Regions from separate parts of the Agrobacterium larrymoorei genome, predicted to be linked through region 2. Evidence: riboswitches for the same ligand, from Rfam matches in the RefSeq annotation. Region 2 holds a riboswitch; the other holds the start of a gene.
The links. Region 2 has a riboswitch for cobalamin ahead of bluB (5,6-dimethylbenzimidazole synthase). Riboswitches for the same ligand answer to the same signal wherever they lie in the genome.
Positions count from the first base shown of each region.

Region 1: another riboswitch for cobalamin. It lies ahead of CFBP5473_RS11205 (CbtB domain-containing protein); the one in region 2 lies ahead of bluB (5,6-dimethylbenzimidazole synthase).

Region 1 is NZ_CP039691.1:2,307,443-2,315,485, forward strand. Features, by position in the region: gene dmeF (CDF family Co(II)/Ni(II) efflux transporter DmeF) at 1-776, opposite strand, end outside; gene dmeR (Ni(II)/Co(II)-sensing transcriptional repressor DmeR) at 786-1,058, opposite strand; gene CFBP5473_RS11165 (hypothetical protein) at 1,201-1,695, shown strand; gene CFBP5473_RS11170 (MerR family transcriptional regulator) at 1,787-2,200, shown strand; gene CFBP5473_RS11175 (Imm8 family immunity protein) at 2,292-2,687, opposite strand; gene CFBP5473_RS25340 (class I SAM-dependent methyltransferase) at 3,089-3,376, opposite strand; gene CFBP5473_RS11185 (GNAT family N-acetyltransferase) at 3,661-4,149, shown strand; gene CFBP5473_RS11190 (type 1 glutamine amidotransferase family protein) at 4,177-4,749, shown strand; gene CFBP5473_RS11195 (hypothetical protein) at 4,746-5,069, opposite strand; gene CFBP5473_RS11200 (CbtA family protein) at 5,071-5,778, opposite strand; gene CFBP5473_RS11205 (CbtB domain-containing protein) at 5,793-5,975, opposite strand; cobalamin riboswitch at 6,120-6,334, opposite strand; gene CFBP5473_RS11210 (methyl-accepting chemotaxis protein) at 6,437-8,043, opposite strand, start outside.
Region 2 is NZ_CP039691.1:1,794,129-1,802,171, reverse strand. Features, by position in the region: gene CFBP5473_RS08575 (NAD+ synthase) at 1-892, shown strand, start outside; gene CFBP5473_RS08570 (TolB family protein) at 929-1,759, shown strand; cobalamin riboswitch at 1,792-1,971, shown strand; gene bluB (5,6-dimethylbenzimidazole synthase) at 2,082-2,762, shown strand; gene CFBP5473_RS08560 (DUF2865 domain-containing protein) at 2,764-3,888, opposite strand; gene CFBP5473_RS08555 (NADP-dependent malic enzyme) at 4,070-6,385, opposite strand; gene CFBP5473_RS08550 (UDP-2,3-diacylglucosamine diphosphatase) at 6,617-7,447, shown strand; gene dgcA (N-acetyl-D-Glu racemase DgcA) at 7,626-8,043, opposite strand, start outside.

The DNA.
Region 1 (8,043 bases), 510 kb from region 2:
GACCAGCGTGCAATGACGAGCCCGCCGACGATGCCCATGGCGGGATCGAGGAAGTTCCAGCCATTCCACTTGCCCAGCAGCAGGGCCACGATTGCCAGCACCAATGTCAGCGCATCTGCGATGACGTGCAGATAAGCGGCACGCAGATTGTTATCCCTGCCGCCATGATGGGCGTGATCGCCATGGTGGTGATTGGCATGGGCGTGAGAACCATCATGATGGCCGTGATGCGCATGGCTTCCGTGAGAGTGGCCGCCATGGGAATGTCCATGATCATGCCCATGGTGATGCCTAATGTGATGACCATGATGGTGATCGTCCTTCAACAACAGCGCGCTGACGAAATTGACGAGGAGGCCGATGACCGCGACGATGATTGCCTGATTGAAATCGATCTCTACCGGGGAAACGAAGCGCAGTGCGCTTTCCCAGGCAATCAGCAGCGCCACAACCGCCAGCACCACGGCGCTGGCAAAGCCCGCCAGATCACCGAACTTGCCGGTGCCGAAGGTGAAGCGCGAATTGCGCGCATGTTTGCGGGCATAGAGATAGGCCAGCGCCGAAATCAGCATCGCGCCCGCATGGGTGGACATGTGCCAGCCATCCGCTGTCAGCGCCATGGAGCCGAACCAGTTGCCCGCCGTGATTTCCGCCACCATCATGACGGCAGTCAGGGCAATCACCATCCAGACTCGCCGCTCGTTGCGCTCGTGATTAGCCCCAAGAAAAACGTGGTCATGCGTTCCATCCGCATGGATATGCGCGCTCAATGCCATTGCCTTACCTCACCGAATATAGGTTTTCAGAACCTGCGCCAGCTCTTCTGTTGCCTTGGCGCGCTCTTCATCGTTTTCCGCATGCAGCACATGCTCGTGCAGGTGATCCTGCATCACCTCCCCCGTCAGCCCGGAGAGCGCGCCGCGCACGGACGCCAGAAGCTGGAGGATATCGCCACAGGGCTTGCCACCCTCCAGCGCCCGCTCCACCGCCTCCATCTGCCCCTTCATCCGCCGGATCCGCGCCAGCAGCTTGTCCTTATCCCGCATCGTGTGTGACATCGGTCCTGCCTCGATCAATATAGTATAGGGGGGTATATTATATTGATTATGCAGAGATGGCAATGCACATCTCCACAACCTCCGCGCAAGTCAGCGCAGGCAATATTCAATCATATTCGGTGTTTTTTGAGGGAGCTTTCATATGGTTGATCCAGTTTCGTATAGCAGCATTTTCTTCAACGGCTTCGATGCGCAGCATCAAAACGATGGCTCTAGCGGCGACGCGTTCCAGTCTGAACTGGATGAGGTCGCCGTTTCAGAGACCGCTACTACCGATCCGGTGTCTTTTGGGGATTATGGCAACACACCCACAACAAGCTTCAGTACGTCGATGTCTAGTGTTCTTTGGGAACTTGAAATCAACGATGCGCCGAAGACGTTTGAAGACGTACAGGATGAACTCGATGCCGCCTCGGAGGCCCTGAGGACGGAGTTTCTGGAGTTCTCCGAAATGAGTCTGGAAGAAAGAATTCGCGCCAATATTCTCAGAGAGAAAAATATCACGGAAGAGGATTTGGCCAAGCTCGAGCCTGACGAGCGCGCCGCAATCGAAGAAGAAATCAAACAGGCAATTCTGCGCGCACTGGGCGTTAATAATGCCACCAACGGTGAAGATGGGGCAGCTTCAACAGCATAGGTCGCTATTACCCCGGGTGCTGACGCCGCACCATTGTTTACACGCTTTCTCATAGCTATATCTCTATAAGCTATAGCTATGAGGTGCCATCATGTATTCCATCGGTGATCTTTCCAGGCGAACCGGCGTGAAGGTGCCGACAATCCGTTACTATGAGCAGATGGGTTTGCTGAAAGAAGCGGATCGCTCGGAGGGTAACCAGCGGCGCTACGAGAAGTCCGATCTCGAGCGGCTGGCCTTCGTGCGCCACGCCCGAGACCTCGGCCTCAACATCGACGCCATCCGCGAACTGATCGCGCTCAGCCAGCACCGCGAACTCCCTTGCGAAGGCGCCGACCGCATCGCCGCCGATCACCTGGCAACGGTGCGCGAAAAGATCGCCAAGCTGAAGAAGCTGGAGCACGAACTCGAACGCATCGTCTCCCATTGCGACGGCCATTCCATCGAGGATTGCTATGTCATCCGCGCATTGTCGAACCACGGGCTTTGCAAGCATGAGCATTGAGGGCAGAGCTCATGGGAGTGATGGCAACGAGCCGGAAGGTCGCAGCGATCCAAATTGAGTGGCGAACCTCGGCCTTGGCGGATTATAGTCCTCAATCTTTAACGTCGACGTAGTCCTCAAACTCCCATGCGAGTTCTCTGCTTAAAAGCGTCGCAAGCCTGTCCCAATTGTCCGCAGTTTGAGATGCAATGAAATATTCGACAACGTCACGAATAGCGCGTTCGTCGTAAGATTGTACAAATAGATAATGTCGACCGAAAAGAGGATGTGAATGTCTCTCATGGGTTTCGTGACCTGGCTTAGGATTTAAAACGTTATCAGCAAACCATAATGGTGTGCAGACAACAGCAGAGAAATTATCTCCACCTTTGCTATCCGGAGGGCCGATAACGAGGTCCAATAAAGCTCCGAAGTATTCAGTGTTGTCTGGGATAAACCATTCTCCGTCTCTTCCCAACATATTAAATTTTTTGAGTTCTGCCTTCATGCTCTGCAACTATGTTTTTTGGCTATGATAAATTAAGGTGCTCACATCCGAAATCGGCGCAAACCAGCCGAACGAATGTGACGGTTTTTGACCCGAAGCAGACTTCATTTCATCGCTGTGATAGCAAGCCAATCAGTCTGCTTGGAGTCACATGCGCTGTCTGTCCAGGCCTCGACCTCAATGTTATGCCAAGGCGTTGATGCCTGCCAAAGCGATATCAACTGATCTTGCTGGAAATAGTTATAGTAGCGGCCCAGCGCATCTGAACCCTCCTCGCTACCCGCCTTAAAACTAGCCCAAACGACAGCGTTCTCAGTCATCGCACGGTAAATTCTCGTAATGACCCCACCGAGTTGTAGTCGCGGCACATGGGTCAGGGAAGCGCAGGCGTAAACCCCGTCTTAAACATCTTTAGCATCCAGCTCGTTGAACAACATCGTCTTGACAGGCTGCCCGATGCGAAGTGAAGCGATGGCGGCAAGTTCCGATGAGCCGTCTGTCGCATCTAGTTTGAAGTCGTTCTTGATGATTACTGCAGCATCAACGCCACGACCTGTACCCAATTCGAGCACCCTACCATTTAGTTTGCACTGTTTGAGAAAAGTAAACAATCTAGGATTGGGAGCATTTTTGTCGGCCGTATATTTCTCGGAGTTTGCCTCGTAAAATTTCAAGGTAGTATCGTTCATTAGCGTTAGCCCCTCCCAATCCATATCCGACGCAATTACACAAACGTAAAATAGGCACAAAAACCGCAATTGGTGCAAACCAGAAATCCGGCCTTGACACGATTACGATTCGAGCGCATCACTCTCGCATGATCAACGAACGCGCACCCATTTCCTGCACGTATTTTTGGGCCTTCCTTTAAGGGCGGCTCGACAGATCAGTTTGTCAACAAGCCGCCGTCAGGCGGCTTTGTTGTTTTCAAACGTCCTGACGGCAAAAGACCAGAACCCGAAGGACCGCAGAAATGACCGAAGACAGCCTTCTGACCTTACCGAGACCGCCCGTCGTGACCATTCGTGGTGCGCGCAAGACCGATCTGCCTGAACTCAACGAGATGATCACGCTTTTGGCGGCTCATCATGGTGATGCGGCGGCGATTACGCCGGAAAAGCTGGAGCGTGATCTCTTCGCGCAAATCCCCTGGATCACAGCACTTGTTGCAGAAGCCGATGGCGAGTTGATCGGCTACGCGATCCTCGTGCCGCTCTACCGTGCGCAGGAAGGTCGTCGCGGTATGGAACTGCATCACCTCTTCGTGCGGGATGGGCATCGCGGCCACGGCACTGGCCAGCATCTGGTTTCCCGTGCGCGTGACGTGGCGAAGCGTTGCGGCTGTGATTTCCTGTCCGTTGGTGCTGCCACCGGCAATTTCGCCGCACATAAGTTCTACGAAAACATGGATTTCGTACCGCGCCCGGTCACCGGCATGCGCTTCATGCAGGCGCTTTCCTGAGACACGCACAGACGTTCGGAGGATGACATGACGCGTATCGCCATAGCGCTGACAGAGGAATTTGCCGACTGGGAGCCCGCTCTGCTGGCTGCCGCCGCACGCGGTTATCTGGGCGTGGAGATCGTCACTGCATCGCCCGATGGCAAGCCCTTGACGTCCATGGGTGGGCTGAAGGTGATGCCGGACACGGCCTATGAAGCGCTCGACCCCGACGATATCGATGCGCTCGTCATTCCCGGCGGATTGAGCTGGGAAAAAGGTGCTGCGCCCGATTTTACCGATCTGGTCCATCGGTTTCGCGCGCAGGACCGCGTTGTGGCGGGTATTTGTGCGGCGGCGAGCGCGCTTGCGGGAACGGGCGTCCTGAACCATGCGGCACATACCGGCAACTCGCTCGCCTCGCATCAGCGATACGAGATGTACGAGGGTGCCGGGCTTTATCGCGACCAGCCACAGGCCGTCAGCGACAAGGGTATCGTTACCGCGCCGGGGAATTCTCCGGTCACGTTTGCTGCCGAAGTCCTGAAGGCGCTGGACCTGTGGGGGCCGGAAGCCGAAGCGGAGATTTCGGTGTTTTCCGCCGAGCATCTCAAGCCTTAACGATCCAGAACACGGCAGCGGCGCGCTGGTCCTTTCGCGCTTTCTGCCGAACTGGCTCGCCGCACATCACGGCTGTTGATGTGCAGGCTGTGGTTCTTTGGGATGTTCATCAGGTCGATCTTGCTGCGCGCAGCAGCGAGGAATGATGCTTGATTTCCATGAAAATAATCCAGGCAACGCTCTTTCGACGGCGTTTCCGGCAGAAGCGCCTTGAAGGCCAGGCGGTGCATGGCGCAGGCTGCGCCATGGCCGGGGACGGGGAAACGCAGACAATCGAGCTCATCGCTCCACTCGGCTGCGCTCCCCTCGCCCTCTATCATTTCACTTGACCAATTCGAAGCGCTTGAGGAACAGACCGCTGAGCGAACCGAGGATCAGCCAGAAGACGAAGCTGGTAACCGTTGCGACGACGACGAAGCGGCGTTCGAGCGGCAGGGGCGCCAGCGCATGTTCCCCCTCAGGCGGCAGGGGTGCGCCGACGATGTGCGGCGCGACGATGAGCAGGACCGCAAGCAGGATGGCCCATGGCTCCGTGCGCCGGAAGGCAAGCAGCGCGATGCCGCCTGCCGTTGCTGCAACGGTTGCGAGCCACCAGATTTGACGGGCGTTGAGATCGGCAGCCGGGCTGCCCGGCAATTCAGGCGGAAGGCCGATCATGGGTGCCAGCATCACGGCTGCAAAGCCGGAAAGCCCCCAGAACAGCCCTTCGCGCCAGCCGCCCTGCGCACCGCGCAGCGAGATCAGCCCGGTCAGCACCAGCGCATAACCGATTGCGGTCAAGACGTTGGCGGCAATCGTATAGGCGTTACGCTCGAAACCATCGGCAGGTGCCCAGGCTTCCTCGTCATGGTGGTGGTCCGCGGGCGTGCCAGCCGCATGGGTGTGCCCGGCATCACCACCGGCGCTCTCGAATGTTTCCGCCTGAAGGATGAGCGGTGTGGTGCCGATGGCCTGCATGGCGCTCGTCGCAAGGCCCGCAATCAGCCCGACAAGCACGGCAGTAAAGACGATGTTTCTGAAAAACGGCATGGTTCCCCTCCCCCTCAATGGCACGGGAAGGCGTTGGCGTGGCGCGTATCATGCGCCGCATTGTGCATGGCTTCCACATGCGAGAAGCCAACGAAACCGACGATGAACAGGCCAAGCGCAATAGCGCTTAAGCCCTGCAATATCTTGGATGTGCTGGTGGAAATGGCGCTTGAGGCCGTATTTTGATGGATAGACATAGTGACCCTCTCCTTTGAGCGGCGGCCTGCATGGCGCAGCGCGCGCGCTTTCAACATTCACCACGGGGAAAAGATAAACAGGGTTCTCAGGGCGGATAGAGCCGACCTGCCAACCGTGCTCTTCCGGACACCCCGCCGGCATTGACGACACTTACAGCGATGGCAGGTCTCCTGGCTCACGGGTCGTCACCTTGAAAACACCTTCCCGATCCGGGTTTGCCGGATCAGTGGTCATTGTTTTCAGGCTCTCCGCTCACAGTTGCGGGGGCAGCCACGAATGAGAGCGAATGCTCGCTCCTATCGTATTCCCTTTTCACTTTCCGGGCGAACCCGGAAAGACCATCACACGTCTGTTATCAGGCAGTGGTTGTGGAGAGTCAATTCTCGTCATCACGCTTGACCCGATTTTCGGTATCAGGCGTAACGTGAGCGTTTCCACATTGAATGGAAACGCTCAACCATCAGAAGGATTGCCAGCCACTATTGGCGGTCTTCAGCGATGCGGCTGGTTGAGGGCGAGACATGGCAGCAGCCGTTTGGCGCAGGGCAGAGGCCTGTGCCGAAGCCCGGCCCGTGCCCCCGTCTTCCAACTGGAACCGTTCTACCAGGGAGCGAAGCTTTGCAGCCTCCTGCGCAAGGGTGCTGGAGGCGGCGGTGGATTGTTCCACCATGGCTGCATTCTGCTGGGTCGTCTGGTCCATGGCGTTGACGGCGGTGTTGATTTCCACAAGCCCTGTGGATTGCTCCCGCGCCGAAATGGCGATGGATTCCATATGGCCGTTCACTTCAACGATAAAGGCACCGATGGTCTTCAGGGCATCGCCAGTATCGCGCACCAACCGCACGCCGCTTTCCACCTCGGTAGAGGAGTTCTGGATCAAGCTTTTGATTTCCTTGGCTGCCTGAGCGGAACGCTGAGCGAGTTCCCGCACTTCCTGTGCCACGACAGCAAAGCCTTTTCCAGCCTCACCAGCACGGGCGGCTTCCACGCCAGCGTTCAGCGCCAGCAAGTTGGTCTGGAAGGCAATCTCATCTATGACGCCGATGATATTGGAAATCTGCTGCGAAGACTGCTCGATCTTGCGCATCGCTTCTTCTGCCTGTGAAACGACCTGTGCGGACTTGACAGCAGAGCTGTTGGCCTGGCTCGTAACGCTTCGCGCTTCTTCCGTGCGTTTGGAGGAATTGCTGACATTGGCAACGATCTGGTCGAGAGCCGCTGCGGTTTCTTCCAGCGAGGCGGCCTGCTGTTCGGTCCGGCGGGACAAATCGTCCGCACCGGCTGCAATTTCCCGCGTGCCATCGTCCATCGTTGAAATCGACTGCGAGATGTCCTTCAGCGTATCCCCAAGCTGGCGGACGGACTGGTTGAAATCATGCCGCAACGCTTCGAAATCCGGTGCGAAAGCTTCGTTGAGCTGGAAGGCGAGATCCCCTTCCGCAAGCCGCTTCAGCCCGGCAGCAAGGCCGGATGTGGCAATGCGCAAGCGTTCTGCCGCGTCGGCCTCTGCTTTTTCCTGCGTTGCAATCCGGTCGGCTTCGGCACGGTTACGGTTTTCCTCGGCCTCCGTTTCCAGGCGCCTGTTGGTGAGTGCTGCCTGACGGAAGATTTCAACCGCGCCAGCCATTTCGCCAATCTCGTCAGCGCGGCCAGAATAGGGAATGGCGGAAGCCGCATCGCCCTCGGCAAGCCGCTTCATCGAGCCGGTGATTTGACTGATGGGCTTTGTTACGCCCTGCAGAACGAAGCCAACGGACGCAACGACGATCAGCGCCACAAAGCCAAGCGTCAACGTGGCAATGGTGAAAGTCGTGTCGTAAGCAGCGGCACTCAAGGCGTAGCTGGAATCAGAGCCGGAATTGTTGAGCGCGATGATCTGATCGAGCTGAGTGCCGACGGCATCATAAACACTGCGCATCTGTGTTTTGTAGAAAGCCGATGCTTCTTCGGTGTTGTTGGCGCGTGAAAGCACCATCAGCTTGTCATGCAGCGCCTTGTAGCTTTTCCACTGATCTGAGAAAGTAGCGTAAAGCTTGCGTTCTTCATCGGAAGAAATCAGACGCTGAT
Region 2 (8,043 bases):
CCCGGTTTCGCACATACCGGAAGGGGAAGAGGCCGATTATCGCGCCTGCGTTCTGGGTTTCCGCGATTACGTCAACAAAAACGGCTTCAAGAGCGTTGTGCTCGGTCTTTCCGGCGGTATCGATTCGGCCATCTGCGCTGCGATTGCGGTGGATGCGCTGGGCGAGGAGCGTGTGCGCTGCATCATGCTGCCGTATCGCTATACTTCGGAGGAATCGCTGAAAGACGCGGCAGATTGCGCCAAGGCGCTGGGTTGCCGCTACGATATCGTGCCGATTGCCGAACCCGTGGACGGTTTCATGTCAGCGCTGGCCGATCTGTTCGAGGGGACGGAAGAAGGCATCACCGAGGAAAATCTTCAGAGCCGCGCGCGCGGCACGATCCTCATGGCCGTTTCCAACAAGTTCGGCTCCATGGTGGTTACGACCGGCAACAAGTCCGAGATGTCGGTAGGTTACGCCACGCTTTATGGCGACATGAATGGCGGCTTCAATCCGATCAAAGACCTCTACAAGATGCAGGTCTACGCCATTTCCAGATGGCGCAACGCGCATGTGCCGCCGGATACTTTGGGACCTTCCGGTGAGGTCATTCCCGAAAACATCCTCTCCAAGGCACCTTCGGCAGAACTGCGTCCGAACCAGACCGACCAGGATTCGCTACCGCCTTATCCGGTGCTGGACGATATTCTGGAATGCCTCGTGGAGCAGGAAATGTCGGTGGATGAGATCGTTGCCCGCGGCCACGATGTCGCGACGGTCCACCGTATCGAGCATCTGCTTTATCTTGCGGAATACAAGCGCCGCCAGTCCGCGCCGGGCGTGAAGATCACCAAGAAGAATTTCGGTCGCGACCGGCGCTACCCGATCACCAATCGCTTCCGCGACAGGTGATCGCGGGTATTCGACTGGCGTGTGCAGGGAGGAAGAATGCGCAGTTCCATCGAGATCTATGACATCCGCACGCGCCAGAACCGGGTCGTTTGGCAAACGAGTGCACTGTTCGAAGCGCCCAATTGGTCGCCGGATGGGCGATATCTGTTGTTGAACAGCGGTGGCCTGCTTTATCGGCTGTCGCTGGATGGAGACACGAAAGCCGAGAAAGTCGATACCGGCTTTGCGACCGAGTGCAACAATGATCACGGTATTTCGCCGGATGGTTCGCTCTATGCGATTTCGGATAAGGTTGAGTTCGGCAAAAGCGCGATTTATCTTCTGCCGTCGTCCGGCGGCGCTCCACGATTGATGACGAAAAACCTGCCATCCTATTGGCATGGCTGGGCGCCGGATGGCAAAAGCTTTGCCTATTGCGGTATCCGCGATCAGGTTTTCGATATCTACGCCATGGATGTCGAGACCGGCACCGAGACGCTGCTCACGCATGGCGAAGGCCGGAATGACGGGCCGGATTATTCGCCGGATGGCGCGTGGATCTATTTCAATTCCAGCCGCACGGGGCAGATGCAGATTTGGCGGGTCAGGCCGGACGGCTCCGACGTAGAGCGGATCACCGACAGTGCGTATGGTGACTGGTTTCCTCATCCGTCTCCGAAAGGAGACAAGGTGGTCTTCATTTCCTATGACAGCGACGTTTTCGATCACCCTCGCGATCTCGATGTGCGTGTGCGGTTGATGGACCCGGATGGGAGCAATGTTGAAACGCTGTTCGATCTGTTCGGCGGGCAGGGCACGATGAATTCTCCCAACTGGTCACCGTATGGTGATGAGTTTGCTTATGTCCGGTATTTCCCTGCCGAATGATGCAGCGGCGCTTGCGCCATTGCGTAAATTTCCCCATAGCTTCCCCGTCAGGTGCCTGCTTCTAGCGGGAGAATCGGGAATGCGGTGAGAGACCGCGACGTGCCCAACGCTGTGAGGCGGATGCCTGTTGCCATGAGCCACTGAGTTTTCGGGAAGGCGGCAGCGGGCAGATGAAGCCAAGTCAGAAGACCGGCCTGACGAGATAGACCGACCCGCGTGGACGGCGGAAGGTTTTGAGAAATGCTGTTTGCCTGGTGCTCTTACGAGGCATGGCAAGGAGCTTTCTCGGCATTGTTGGGGATTGACGATGCGGTCTGATGCTATGCGGCACAAGCTGGTGCCGGTTTGTGAATTTTCCGATGACGACAAGGCTGCGGTTTACCACGCCATCGAGACGCGACGCGATGTAAGGGACCAGTTTTTGCCCGATCCTTTGCCGGATGTGTTGGTTCGCAGGCTGCTCGAAGCTGCGCACGCAGCACCCTCGGTTGGCTTCATGCAGCCGTGGAATTTCACACTGGTCAGCGATGCGGCAACGAAAGAGGAGGTCTGGCGTGCCTTCTCTCGTGCCAATGACGAGGCCAGCGCCATGTTTTCCGATGAAAAACAGGCGCTTTATCGAAGCCTGAAGCTGGAAGGCATTCGCAAGGCGCCGCTGTCGATTTGCGTGACCTGTGATCCCACGCGCGGTGGTGACGTGGTGCTGGGGCGAACCCATAATCCGCGCATGGATGTTTATTCCACCGTCTGTGCCGTGCAAAATCTTTGGCTCGCCGCGCGGGCGGAGGGCATCGGCGTGGGCTGGGTCAGCATTTTTCACGATGCGGATATTCGCAGAATACTCGGCATTCCGCAGCACATCGAAATCGTTGCATGGCTTTGCATCGGGCGCGTCGAGCAGCTTTATGCCGAGCCGGAGCTGGCGGTAAAAGGCTGGCGACAGCGTCTGCCGCTGGACGAGCTGCTTTTCAATGGTCGCTGGGGCGAAACAGGGTGTCGCTAGATTACTGCGCCTGATCCTGCTGCGGCTGCGTGCCTTTCAAAGCCGGATTCTTAAGATCGATCCGGCTGGTCTCTTCAGGCAGGAATTGCGGCCCGACAACGCGGACGTGGCTGCTCTTCGGGTCGTATTCCCGGTCAGGCACCGGCTCCGCCTTGGCTTCCGTCTTCGTTTCCGGCGGCTTGGAAGCCTTGTCACCTTGCGGTGATGGAATTTGCGTGATGCCGGAATAGGGCGTGGATTGCGGTGCGCTGGCCTGCTGTTCCTGCGTCTTCATTTCATCATGGTAAGCGGCCATGTTGCAGCTGCATGAGGAGGACCGGTTGGTGGCAGAGCCATTGCGATAGGCGAAAGCCGTCGGCATGGACGTGTAGGGCTTGCCGGTTTTTGCCGAAACCATGTCCGAACTCTCCTGTCCCTCCATGGCGTGGTAGAAGAGTTCCGTTTCGGTACCCGGACACATGCGCGCGCATTGCGCTGCCTGCGCGCGGAAATCCAGCGGTGTGGCATTGGAAGAAATCGGGAAGAAAGCGCCGTCGCAGGTTCGCACGCACAGCGTTCTCAAACCGCCCTGCATCGGCATATCCGGTGTCGGTGAATAATCGCCCCGTTCTTCTGGTCTCGGGTCGTTGAATGGGTCGGTGTAGCCGCGCGTTTCCGGGTTTCGATAAGGATCGGCGGATGCATAATCCGGGGAGCCTTCATCGAAGCAGCCTTCGGCATCCAGCGCCGCCATGATCCTTTCCCGGTGATCGTCCGACTGGTTGTTGCGCTGCATGGCCAGCATCCGGTCACGGTCTTCGGCGATCATGTCACGCTCTGCCTCGGCCTGCGCCAGTGCATCACCGATTTCGCCGCAGAGCTGCGCATTGGGATTGCCGTAAACGACGATACTGCCTGAGGAGCAGCCATAGCGGCGAAGATCGTTCTTGATCCGGCGCACGATGATATTCTGCTGCGTAAGCGCACTGGCGAACTGGCGAACCTGCGCCGTGTTGCCGATGACGGTGCTGGGCTGGCGAAGCTCGGCCCGGAGGGAATCGCAAATATTGTTGGCCTGCGCGGAAATCGGCGCAGCCAGAAGAACAGCGATTATCGAACCGATCATTAGGCTGCGGCGCGGGGTCAATGGTCCGATCCGTTTCTGCAAGCCTGCCACATGCGGCTCTATCCTCTGAGTGAACATTAATCACAAACGCGAATGGCGTTTATAAGTTCAGGATAGCATAGGGCCGTGCCGCATTGCGGCAACAGCCAGTTCAAAATTGCGTTAATCCGAAATTACGCAAGCGCCGAACACGGCGATGGGCTTATTCGGAAGGCTGGGACGCCTGCACCACGGCCAGCGCCGCCATGTTGACCACGCCACGCGAGGTGACGGTGGGCGACAGGATGTGCGCGGGCAGAGCCGTACCGAGCAGGATCGGGCCGACATGCAGACCTTCCGTCATGGTGCGAACGACGCCGAGCGAGATATTGGCCGCATCGAGGTTCGGGAAGACCAGAAGGTTGGCTTCACCAGACAGCGCGCTGTTCGGCATGGCGCGCTTGCGCAGAATTTCCGACAGCGCAGAACCACCCTGCATTTCACCATCGATTTCGAGTTCCGGCGCGGCATTACGCACGATTTGAAGCGCCCGGCGCATCTTGCGAGCGCTTTCGGAATCGCGCGAGCCGAAATTCGAATGGCTGGCCAGCGCAATCTTCGGCGTGATGCCGAAGCGCTTGATTTCCTTGGCAGCAAGGATCGCCATTTCGGCAACTTCTTCCGAGGTCGGCTCGTAATTGACGAATGTATCGGTCAGGAACAGCGCGCCGCGCTGCGTGATGAGCAGGCTGAGGCCCGCAAACGACTGCGAGCCTTCGCGCTTGCCGATGATCTGGTTTACATCGCGCAGGTGGCGGTCGAAACGTCCTTCCAGACCGCAGATCAGCGCATCCGCTTCTCCGCGCTTGACGGAAAGCGCACCGATGACGGTGGTGTTGGTACGAACGATTGTACGGGCGGCTTCCGGGTTGATACCGGCACGGCCAACCAGCGCGAAGTAATCGTCCACATATTCACGGTAACGCGGATCGTCTTCCGGGTTCACCACGGCAAAATCCGTATGCGGGCGAATGCGCAGGCCGAAGCGCTTCAGGCGCGTTTCGATGATCTGCGGACGACCGATGAGGATCGGGATGCCGGTGCCTTCTTCCAGCAGAACCTGTGCTGCGCGCAGCACGCGCTCGTCTTCGCCTTCTGCAAAGATGATCCGCTTCTTTTCAGCCGTCTTCGCCATGTTGAAGATCGGCTTCATGATGAAGCCGGAGCGCCAGACGAAGCGGTTCAGCTGGTCGAGATAGGCATCGAAATCCGTGATCGGACGCGCGGCCACACCGCTTGCCGCAGCAGCACGGGCAACGGCTGGCGCGATGCGCAGAATGAGGCGCGGATCGAAGGGCGAGGGGATGAGGTAATTCGGGCCGAAGACCGGGGTATCGCCGCTATAGGCTCTGGCCGCGACTTCGGACACTTCTTCGCGCGCCAGTTCCGCAATCGCCTGAACGGCAGCCATCTTCATTTCTTCGTTGATGCTGGTTGCGCCGCAATCCAGCGCACCGCGGAAGATATAAGGGAAGCAGAGAACGTTGTTCACCTGGTTCGGGAAGTCCGAACGACCGGTGCAGATCATCGCATCCGGGCGGGCGGCGCGGGCCACTTCCGGCATGATCTCAGGCGTTGGGTTGGCAAGCGCCAGAATGAGCGGCTTTTCGGCCATCTGCGCCAGAAGCTCAGGCTTCAGAACGCCAGCGGCGGACAGGCCAAGGAAAACATCTGCGCCATCGATGGATTCGGCAAGCGTGCGCTTGTCCGTCTTCTGCGCGTAGATTTCCTTCCACTCGTCCATCAGCGTATTGCGGCCATCATAGACGAGGCCTTCAATATCATGGACCCAGATGTTCTCGCGCTTTGCGCCCATTTCCACCAGCAAGTTAAGGCAGGCGAGGGCAGCTGCACCGGCACCGGAGGTAACGATCTTGACGCTGGAAAGCGATTTTCCGGCAAGCTCCAGCGCGTTGGTAACGGCAGCGGCAACGATGATGGCTGTGCCGTGCTGATCGTCATGGAACACCGGAATGTTCATCTTTTCGCGTAGCTGGCGCTCCACCTCGAAACATTCGGGCGCCTTGATATCTTCAAGGTTGATGCCGCCGAAGGTTGGTTCGAGCGCGGAAATGGTGGACACCATATCATTGATGCCGGGGGCGTCGATTTCGATGTCAAAGACATCGATACCGGCGAATTTCTTGAAGAGAACGGCCTTGCCTTCCATTACCGGCTTGGAAGCGAGTGGGCCGATATTGCCGAGACCGAGAACGGCGGTACCGTTAGAAATGACCGCGACGAGGTTGGCGCGCGCCGTATATTCGGCGGCTGTCTCCGGGTTTTCGTGGATCGCGAGGCAAGGAGCTGCGACGCCGGGTGAATAGGCAAGCGCCAGATCGCGCTGGTTTCCGAGCGGCTTGGAGGCCTGGATTTCGAGCTTACCGGGGCGCGGATAGCGGTGATAGAAAAGCGCCTGTTCTTCCAGATCCGCATTGGCGTTTTTGTTTTGTGGATTGCCCTTGTCCTGAGAACTCATCTTATCACCGCTTTATTTCAAGTTTCTTCGAGGCCTTTGCATACAACAAACGGCCAAGGCGTACAGCCGTTTATTTCGCTCTCGCCATGCAAAAGCGGTACATTCGCTATACCGGAAAAACGAAGCTTGCGTCACCGAAAAGGCGCTTTGTCATCTTGCTGAAACACGAGTCTGGTTTTGCAAGCAGTGAAAAGTTTCTAAACGCCTTTCTTGAGACGAGGGGACGAATCCATGGCCGGGCAAATCGAAACCAAACACTTCAGAACCCTGTTCATCTCCGATGTGCATCTTGGCTCCAAGGCGGCCAAGACGGATTTCCTGCTGGATTTCCTCAAGCATCACGAAGCGGACACCATCATTCTCGTTGGCGATATCATCGATGGCTGGCGCCTGCGCCGCAGCTGGTACTGGCCGCAGGGCTGCAATGATGTGGTGCAGAAGCTTTTGCGCAAGGCGCGCAAGGGCACTCGTATCGTCTATATACCAGGCAATCACGACGAATTCCTTCGGGAATTCCCCGGCACGCATTTCGGCGGCATCGAAGTGGCCGAGCGGATGATCCATGAAGCGGCTGACGGCAAGAAATACCTGGTGCTGCATGGCGATGAATTCGATGTCGTTGTCCGTAATGCCCGTCTTCTCGCCTATCTGGGGGATTGGGCCTATGATGCAGCGATCGCCATCAATGTCGCCATCGCCGCCGTGCGCCGCCGCATCGGCCTGCCTTACTGGTCGTTCTCGGCCTGGGCCAAGCTTCAGGTGAAGCACGCGGTCAACTTCATCGGCGAGTTCCAGCGCGTGGTGGCCGACGAAGCCCGTCGCAACAAGGTCGATGGTGTCATATGCGGCCACATCCACCATGCGGTGATGGAGGATATCGACGGCATCCGCTACATCAACACGGGTGACTGGGTTGAAAGCTGCACGGCCATCGTTGAAAACATGGACGGCAGCTTCGAACTGATCACTTGGATGCAGACGAGCGAGCCTGTGGAAGAGCCGACTGTTCGTCAGCTGGAGCCGGTGGCGTTTCCGAAGTTGATTGGTTCTGAGGCGGCTTAACGGGCTTTTCTGCTTTTTTCCGTCATTCTGGCCTTGAGCCGGAATCCAGCCGATGCGAGTCTGCGAGTCGAAATGGCTCGTCCCGGTACTCGCGAAAATACAAGAGTCCTTTCGCCTTGCGGACGCAAGGCGGCTGGATCCCGCATCAAGTGCGGGATGACGGGGGATGGAAGGTCAGTCACCCCCACAGCCCCCGCTCCGGCGGACGCACCCACGATCCGTCATAAACCAGCCCCGGCTCCCGATCTCTCGCCAGCAACAGCGGACCGTCCAGATCTGCAAAAGTCGCATCTTGCGCCAGCAGAACGGCAGGCGCCATTGCGAGCGACGTGCCGAGCATGCAGCCCACCATGATCGTATAACCTAGGCGTTCCGCTTCGGCTTTCATGATGAGCGCTTCCGTCAATCCGCCTGTTTTGTCGAGCTTGATGTTGATGGCGTCGTAGCGGTCTCGCAGCGATGCGAGGTCGGCGGTGAGGTGGACGCTTTCATCTGCGCAGATGGGGACGGGCCTCTTTATCTTAGCAAGCACGCCGTCCTTACCGGCGGGCAGGGGCTGCTCGATCAGCGCAACGCCCAGCTCCGCTGCAATAGCC